2 regions of the Kitasatospora sp. NPDC051170 genome follow, and region 1 is predicted to be linked to the other one. Evidence: riboswitches for the same ligand, from Rfam matches in the RefSeq annotation. Region 1 holds a riboswitch; the other holds the start of a gene.
What was found. Region 1 has a riboswitch for guanidine ahead of ACIBCA_RS28645 (DMT family transporter). Riboswitches for the same ligand answer to the same signal wherever they lie in the genome.

Region 1 (4,400 bases):
CCGCGGACCACCCGGACACCGCCCGGCTGGCGGTCGGTCTGATCGCGGTCGACTACGAGCCGCTGGAGGCCGTCACCGACCCCGAGCAGGCGTTCACCGCCCCGCCGCTGCACCCGGACGGCAACCTCTTCCGCCACCTGCCGCTGCGCACCGGGGACCCGGAGGCCGCCGGGGAGGTCGTCGTCGAGGGCCTGTACCAGGTGGGCCGTCAGGACCCGGCCCCGCTCGGCGCCGAGGCCGGGCTCGCCGTGCCGCGCCCGGACGGCGGCGTGGAACTGCACCTGTCCTCCACCGACCCGCACGGCGACCGCGACCGCACCGCCACCTGCCTCGGCCTGGAGCCGGACCGCGTCCGGCTGGTCGCCACCGGCGTGCCCGGCGCCACCACCGACCGCGAGGATCTCTCCTTCCAGGTCACCCTGGCGCTGCTGGCCCTGCGCACCGGCCGCCCGGTGAAGATGACCCTCACCCGCGAGGAGTCCTTCCACACCCACACCTCGCGCCACCCCGCGCTGCTGCGCTACCGCCACCACGCCGACGCCGAGGGCGTCCTGGTGAAGGTCGAGGCGCAGATCCTGCTGGACGGCGGCGCCTACGCGGACGTCTCCGCCGAGGCACTGGCCGCCGCGACGGCCTTCTCCGTCGGGCCGTACAACTGCCCCAACGTCTTCGTGGACGCCTGGGCGGTGCGCACCAACAACCCTCCGGCCGGGCGGATGCGCGGCGAGGGCGCGCTGCAGGCGTGCTTCGCGTACGAGTCGCAGCTGGACCAGCTGGCCGCCCGGGTGGGCGTGGACCCGGTGGAGATCCGCCGGCGCAACGCGATGGCCACCGGCGACCCGCTGCCCACCGGACAGGCCGTCACCTGCCCGGCGCCGGTGCGGGCACTGCTGGACGCGGTGGCCGCCGAGCCGCTGCCGGCCCTGCCGGTGGACGACCCGGACGCCGAGTGGCTGCTGCCGGGCGGGCCCGGCGGCGCCGGGGACCCGTCGGCGGTGCGGCGCGGGATCGGCTACGCCGTCGGCATGGTGCACATGCTGGGCGCCGAGGGCGAGGACGAGGTGTCCACCGCCACCGTGCGGGTCAGCGGGGACCACGCCACCGTGATCTGCGCGGCCGTGGACGCCGGTCAGGGCTTCGCCACGCTGGCCCGGCAGATCGTGCAGACCGTGCTGGGCGTCAGCGAGGTCTACCTCGCCCCGGCCGACAGCGACCAGTCCGTCGCCGGGCCCTCCGCCCGGGGCCGGCACACCTGGGTCTCCGGCGGCGCGGTCGAGCGGGCCGCGCTGATGGTGCGCCACCAGCTGCTCCAGCCGATCGCGGCCAACTTCGGGATGTCCGCCGAACTGCTCCAGATCGCCGACGGCAAGATCACCTCCTACGACGGGGTGCTCGGCATGCCGGTCGCCGAGGCACTGGAGGGCAAGGAGCTGTGGGCCACCGCGCAGTGCCGCCCGCACCCGACCGAGCCGCTGGACGATGACGGGCACGGCGACGCCTTCGTCTCCATCTCCTTCTGCGCGATGCGCGCGGTGGTGGACGTGGACATCGAGCTGGGCGCCGTCCGGGTGGTCGAGATGACCGTCGCCCAGGACGTCGGCCGGGCGCTGAACCCGCGCCAGATCGAGGACCGCATCGAGGCGGGCGTGGCCCAGGGCGTGGGCCTGGCCCTGCTGGAGGACCTGCGCACCGAGGGCGGTGTGCTGCTCAACCCCTCGCTGACCGGTTACCGGCTGCCCACCTCGCTGGACACCCCGGACGTGCGGATCGCCGCGCTGCTGGAGGAGCGGGACGTGGTGGCCACCTTCGGCGCCAAGGCCGTCAGCGCCGTCCCCGCCGTGGTCGCCCCGGCGGCCGTGGCCGCCGCCGTCCGCGCCGCCACCGGGCTGCCGGTCGGCCGGCTGCCGATCCGGCCGGAGGACGCCGTCTCGGCCTGAGGGGCGGGCGGGCCGGAGCGTACGGGAAGAACGGGAAGAACGGGAAACGCGGAATTGCCGGGCGGCGCCTTTTCGGGCCGACCGGCAATTCCGTTCCTCGAGGCCATGGCGGGAATCGAACCCGCGTGCACCGCTTTGCAGACGGTTCCCTAAACCACTCGGGCACACGGCCAGTGAATTCAGAATGGCGGAATCCCGGAAGAGGGTCAACGCCGCACTGTAAATTCTGTATGGCGATGTGCACGGCGGCGTGTGCTACGGTCGGAAACCGGTGGCTGTTTTCCCGCCACCCCGGACGAGCGCGTCGTACCCGGTGACGACAAGACGGCGCAGTTCAGCGGCGACCCGGCCGCTGTGAACTGCGGAGGTGGCCGTCATGGCCTGGCTCGTTCTGATCGTCTCCGGTCTTCTGGAGACCGTGTGGGCGGTGGCCCTGGAATCGTCCAAGGGCTTCTCCCGTCTCGTCCCCAGCGTCGTCTTCGGCGTCGCCCTGCTGTTCAGCATGGGCGGGCTGGCGTACGCGATGCGCACCATCCCGATCGGCACCGGGTACGCGGTGTGGGTCGGCATCGGCGCGGTCGGCACCGCGCTGTACGGCATGGCCGTGCTGGGGGACGCGGTGACGGCGGCCCGGATCGGCTGCCTGCTGCTGATCGTCTCCGGCGTGGTGGGCCTCAAGGTGCTGCACTGACCCGACGGCGGTACCGGCGGTCGGTCCTACGTCCCGGGGCCGAGGAGGTCCGCGACTTCCGTCAGGGGTCAACGACGCAGACGGCACTTACGATGTTACGTATGACCACAGCCTCCCCCACCTCGGTCGACGCCGCCTCCCCGCCCACCGGAACCGACTCCGACTCCGACTCCGACTCCGGGGGAGGGGTGCTCGGCGGGCGCTACCGGGCGCTGACCCTGGGGATCGTCTCGGTGGTCCTGGTGATCGCCTTCGAGGCGACCGCCGTCAACACCGCCATGCCGGTCGCCGCCCGGCAGCTGGACGGCCTCGAGCTGTACGCCTTCGCCTTCTCCGGCTACTTCACCACCACGCTGTTCGCCCTGGTCGTCTCCGGCCAGTGGTGCGACCGGCGCGGGCCGCTGCAGCCGCTGTTCGCGGGCATCGCGGTGTTCGGGGCGGGCCTGGTGGTGGCCGGGACGGCGCCCGGCATGTGGGTGTTCGTGGCCGGGCGGGCGATCCAGGGGCTGGGCGGCGGGCTGGTGATCGTCGCCCTGTACGTGGTCGTCGGCCGGGCCTACCCGGAGCGGCTGCGGCCGGCCGTCTTCGCCGCCTTCTCCTCGGCCTGGGTGCTGCCCTCGATCGTCGGGCCGCTGGTCGCCGGGGCCGTCACCCAGCACCTGGGCTGGCGCTGGGTGTTCCTGGCCGTTCCGGCGCTGATCCTGCTGCCGCTGGCCGTCATGGGCCCGGCACTCGCCCGCTCCGAGCGTGAGCACCCGGTGCCGCGGGGCGCGGACTTCGACCGGCGGCGCACCCTGCTGGCGGCGATGGCCGCGGTGGGCGCCGGTCTGCTCCAGTACGCCGGCCAGCGGCTCGACCCGGTCGGCCTGATACCCGGCGCGGCCGGGGTGGCGCTGCTGGCCCCGGCCGTCCTGGGGTTGCTGCCGAAGGGCACCCTGCGCTCCGGGCGGGGGCTGCCGACGGTGATCCTGCTGCGCGGGGTGGCCGCCGGGGCGTTCTTCGCGGCCGAGGCGTTCATCCCGCTGATGATGGTCACCCAGCGCGGCCTGTCGCCGACGCTGGCCGGGCTCACCCTGACCAGCGGCGGGCTCTCCTGGGCGCTGGGCTCCTGGCTCCAGGGGCGCCCCGGGGCCGAGCGCCACCGGGCGGTGATGATCCGCGGCGGCTTCGTGCTGAGCACGGTGGCGATCGCGGGCGCCGCGCTGGTGCTCGTCCCGGCGGTGCCGGCCTGGGTGGCGGCGCTGGCCTGGGGCGTGGGCGGCATCGGGATGGGGCTGACGGTCTCCTCCGTCAGCGTGCTGATGATGAGGCTGTCCGCGCCGGAGGACGCCGGGGCGAACTCGGCCGCGCTGCAGATGAGCGACGCGCTGGGCAACGTGCTGCTGACGGGCCTGGCCGGGGTGATGTTCGCGGCGCTCGGCGGCGGCTCGATGGCCGTGGCCCACGGGAGCGCCGAAGGCACCGGCTCGGCCGGCGCCTTCGCGGTGATCCTGCTGACGATGGCCGGGGTCGCGTTCGTCGGGGCGCTCCTCGCCGGCCGGATCCGCACCCGGGCCTAGCCTGCCGAGGCCGAGGCGGCGGCGGTCGCCGGGGTGCCGAGGAAGGACTCCCAGCCGCCCGCCGGGGACTGCCCCGGGGCCAGGGTCTGCAGTTTGCGCAGCACCGCCGGGTCCTGGGCGTCCAGCCAGTCCACCAGCTGGCGGAAGGAGACCAGCCGGACCTCGGGCTTGCCCGCGATCTGCTTGAGGGCCTCCTCGACGGCGTTCATGTAG
Region 2 (4,400 bases), on a different contig from region 1:
GCGGAAGCTCCCACCCGCACCGCTCGAACCCGGCCGCCACCTCCGGCAGCCGCTCCGCCACCAGCGTCTCCGACTCCCGCCACAACCGCTCCCGGTCCGCCTCCCGCCACGGGTACGGACCGGCGACGTTCATCACCCCGTCGGCCTCCGTGGTCTCCACCGCCAGCTCGTGCGCCCGCGCCACGTCCGCCACGTCCACGCCCCGGTGCAGCCGGTGCCGGGCTGCGGCCTCCGGGGGCTCGTTCACGCACCGCCCGACGCGCAGACAGACCGTGCCCATCTGTCCGGCCGCGTTCAGGACATGTCTCTCGGTGGCGAGCTTCGCCTCGTCGTACACCAGCCTCGGCCGGCAGACCGTCTCCTCTGTCACCCACACCGCCGCCCCGTCCTGCGGCACCAGCGCGTGCCCGTAGACGGAGGTCGAGGAGGTGTAGACGAACCGCTGCACCCCGGCCTCCTCCGCCGCCTCCAGCAGCACCCGCGTCGCCTCCACGTTCTCCCCGACCGGCCGCACCTCCACATGCGCCGCGTGCACCACCGCCACCGCCCCCACCAGCGGCCGCCGCCACTCCCGCTCGTCCCGCAGCGTCGCCACCACCCCCACCTCCGGCCCCGGGTCCCGGTCCACCCCCACCACCCCCCACCCGGCCACCTTCAACCGCCGCACCACGGCCGCACCGACCCGCCCCGCCGCCCCGGTCACCACCACATGCCCCACCATGGGAACCCCTCCCCGTCCGCACCAGCGCCCCGCCGAGCCTACGGCGCCTCCCGCTGTACCGTGTGGCAAGCGACAGAGGAGACCCGGTGAACCCTGAGCGTTACCACCTCCTGGAGGAGGCCAGGCGCAGCCTTCCGGATGGCTACAAGGTCGAGTTGTCCGGTGATTTGATTGTCATGCAAGCGTCACCATCCTCGACGCACCAGTTGAATCTGTCCATCGTGCAACGCCAGTTCGACGCCCACTGCCCGCCCGGCTAGACCGTCACCCTCTTCTCCGAGCCCGACCGCGACCGCTACCACACCCGAACGGAACGCGAGTTCGGCGAGACGATCCACCTCCCGGCGCCGTTCGACTTCGACCTGGACCTGTCCCGGCTGGTCCCGTACCGCGACTGAGCGCCGGCTACGGGTTGGGGTGGAGGATCAGGTCGTCCAGCGGGAAGTGCCTTGGCTCGTCGCCGAGTTCGGCGACGGCGGCGCGGATGCGGTGCAGGTGGGCGACGGTGAGCTGGAGCGGGGGCTCCTCGGGCTGGTAGGTGGTGCGGATGGGATAGTCTACGCCCGGGGTGCGGGTCATCTCGATGTGGCAGCCGAGGACGTACGTGACCGGGCGGCTCCCCGCGAAGGCGATCAGCCGGTCGATCGTGCGGCCGAACGCGGGCCAGTCGTCGATGTACAGCCGCCCGGGGTAGACCGTGTCGCCCGTGAGCAGGAACCCCGTCCACGGGTCGTAGTACGTCACCGCCGCCTCATGGTGCCCCGGCGTGGCCAGGCACTCCAGCACGCGCCCGCCCCCCAGGTCCACCCGGGCCACCGCCTCCGCATCACGGTCGAACCCGAAGTACGGCCAGGCGAACGCGAGTTCCGCTCCCACCACCCTCGTCCCGGCCCGCCCGGCGAACTGCCCGTCCCCCGCGACATGGTCCCCGTGCGGATGGGTGTGCAGCACCAGTAGCCCGTAGTCCCCCTTCACCACCTGCGGATTACGCCCCAACCACCGCTTCACCAGCGCGTCCACCGTCCCGCGCAACGGAAAGTACGCGGCCTCCGCCGTCGCCCCCGTGTCGATCAGCACCGCCCGCTCCACCCCGAACAACAGGAACAGGAACGGCGCCTCGTAGTTGACCGCCTTGTTCTGCCGGAGGATGACGGTGTTCTCGTCGTACTCATGGATCTGAATGTCCGGATCGGTGTTGTGCTTCGCCGACCCCGACCCGTGAATCCACCTCACATCGAGCGGACGAGCCACCGGTGCATCAACCACGACGTCTCCCACGTGCGTCGTCTTGGCAGACCGGGTACGGCGCACATCTCGTCCGGGGCGAACACCAGTGCGCCGCCACGGCGACGCTAGCACGGGGCCCGCCCTCGCCGGCGGACTCTCGTGACCGTCGTAGATCCCGGCCGTAGGTCGGCGCGCTGCCTACCTGCGGGCGTAGCGGAGCGCGGCGATGATGACCGTGATCGCGATGGACACGAGGAAGATCGTCACGGCGGGCGCCAGTGGGTCGCCGTCGGTGATCGCCCTGAAGAGCGCGCGGACGCCGGCGCCGATGAAGCTCATGGGCGTACGGTAGCGTCCTCGCAGGTCAGGCGGCGAAACAGGGGGGGCGATGGAGCCGGACGAGCATGTGCGGTTCGCGCGCTATCGGGCGGAGTTCGCGGCGGTGGAGCCGCAGGATGCGCCCGGGCTGGTCGTGCGGGTGCTCACGGATCCGGATGGGGCGATGGCGAACTCCGCGGTGTGCGGGTACCTCGACCGGCGCGGGGCCGAGCTGCTCACCGAGCCGGGATTCCCCGACTGGCACGGGCAGATGGCGGGGCCCGTCGCGACGGACGCGTTCTCCGCGCGGCGGCTGCGTGAGTGGGCGCTGATGCGGGCGGTGGAACTGGGCGAGCCGTGGCGGTCCGAGGACCTGCTCGCCGCCTCGAACTGGTGCCAGTCGTACATCGTCGAGACATCCAGCGCCCCCGCCGCCCTGGCAGAGCTCGCCGAGGGCGGCCGGACGCGGCGGGTGCGCGACATCGCGAAGGACCGCCTCCGCTAGGCCAGCGGGCCCAGCAGGTGGGCGAGGCCGTCGGCGAGGCCGCCGCGCCAGCAGGCGTAGTCGTGGCCGCCGTTGAACTCGCGGTAGGAGACGTCGTAGCCGCGGGCGAGCAGGACGTCGCGGAGGTGGCGGTTCTGGGGGAGCAGCATCCATTCCTGGAGGCCGACTTCCAGGTGGAAGCGGGCCTGGCGGCGGTCGGTGGTCGCGAATCGGCGGGTGAGCCATTCGCTGCCGGTGTCGAACTCGGTGCCGTCCGGCCACCAGAAGGAGCCGGACTGGCTGAGCGCGTTGCCGAAGCGGTCGGGGCGGTGGAAGGCGGCGAAGGCGGCGGCGAGGCCGCCGGCGCTCTGGCCGGCGATGGCTGTGCGTGAGGGGTCGAGGGGGGCGCCGAACTCGTGGTGGGCCCAGGGGAGGAGGTGGTCGGCGAGGAGGTCGACGAAGGCGGGGTTGCAGCTGAGGTCGTCAGGGCGGGTGGGGCCCATGGTGTGGACGAGCAGGGTGGCGGTGCGGGGGATGGCGGCGTCGGCGGTCAGGTTGTCGAGGGTGTCGGCGACGGACAGCACCTGGCCCCACATCTCCCCGTCGAGCAGTACGGCCACGGCCCCCAACGGGCCTTCGCCGCCCGGGAGATGGGCGTCGACGCGCCGCCCCGCCACCTCGTGGGCGGTCAGTCGTCCGCGCGGGACGCCCTCGCGGCGCCGTACGTACGGCTGCGCGGGCGCGTCGGGCAGGCTGAGCACCGAGGAGGGGTGGCGGCCGTCGCGGGAGGGGAGTCGGTCGCCGTCGGTGTCGGGGACGGCGTGGTCGAGGACGTGCAGCCAGTCGGCGCGGGTGGTGCCGGGGACGGGGCCCCGGAAGGGGTGGAGCTGGTAGGAGGCCCGGTGGTCGGCGCGCAGCCGGTAGGTGATGAACCAGGTGCCGTCGGTCTGACGGGTCATCAGGTGGGGTGTCAGGTCGCCGGAGTGGCGGTCCTTGTCGGTGACGGTGTGCAGCAGTGCGAGCACTCCGTCGTGGGCGCCGTCGTCGCGGCCGTCGTATCCGAAGGTGACGAGCCGGTAGGCCGGGTCGTCCGGATCGGGGGCGACGATCGGGAAGGTGGTGTTCAAGGGCAGGACTCCTCAGGTCAGTTGATGCTGTTGCGCCCGCGCCCGAGCAGCACCCACAGCAGGAAGGGGCCGCCGAGCACCGTGGTGACGATGCCGACGGGGATCTCGACGCCGCCGATGAGCACCCGTCCGAGGGTGTCGGCGAGGACGACGAGCAGGGCGCCGGTGAGGGCGGAGCCGAGGATCGGCACCCGGGTGGGCCCGGCGAGGCGGCCGGCGATCACGGGTGCGGCGAGCGCGACGAAGCCGACCGGGCCGCAGACGCCGACGGCCAGTCCGGCCAGGGCCACGGACAGCAGCAGGCAGGCGAGGCGCACCCGTCCGGGGTCGACGCCGAGGGAGGAGGCCACGCTGTCGTCGAAGCGCAGCACGGCGAGGCGCCGGGCCGCGACGAGTGCGAGCGGCACCAGGACGGCGAGCCCGATGAGGACGGGCGTGGCGACCTCGTAGTTCCGGCCGTTGAGGCTGCCGGAGGTCCAGATGTACAGCGAGCCCGCCGAGTCGAGCGAGCGGCGGGCCATGG

Region 2: it holds a riboswitch for guanidine, as region 1 does, so the genes downstream of both, ACIBCA_RS08885 (MBL fold metallo-hydrolase) here and ACIBCA_RS28645 (DMT family transporter) in region 1, are expected to answer to the same signal.

Annotation. Positions count from the first base shown of each region.
Region 1 covers NZ_JBITFA010000015.1:187,369-191,768, reverse strand. Annotated here, with positions in the region: gene ACIBCA_RS28655 (xanthine dehydrogenase family protein molybdopterin-binding subunit) at 1-1,937, shown strand, start outside; tRNA gene ACIBCA_RS28650 (tRNA-Cys) at 2,038-2,109, opposite strand; guanidine-III (ykkC-III) riboswitch at 2,206-2,271, shown strand; gene ACIBCA_RS28645 (DMT family transporter) at 2,314-2,628, shown strand; gene ACIBCA_RS28640 (MFS transporter) at 2,730-4,187, shown strand; gene ACIBCA_RS28635 (hypothetical protein) at 4,184-4,400, opposite strand, start outside.
Region 2 covers NZ_JBITFA010000003.1:411,144-415,543, reverse strand. Annotated here, with positions in the region: gene ACIBCA_RS08895 (NAD-dependent epimerase/dehydratase family protein) at 1-721, opposite strand, end outside; gene ACIBCA_RS08890 (hypothetical protein) at 808-981, shown strand; gene ACIBCA_RS08885 (MBL fold metallo-hydrolase) at 1,127-1,954, opposite strand; guanidine-III (ykkC-III) riboswitch at 1,999-2,064, opposite strand; gene ACIBCA_RS08880 (hypothetical protein) at 2,147-2,287, opposite strand; gene ACIBCA_RS08875 (hypothetical protein) at 2,337-2,771, shown strand; gene ACIBCA_RS08870 (alpha/beta hydrolase-fold protein) at 2,768-3,877, opposite strand; gene fhuB (Fe(3+)-hydroxamate ABC transporter permease FhuB) at 3,895-4,400, opposite strand, start outside.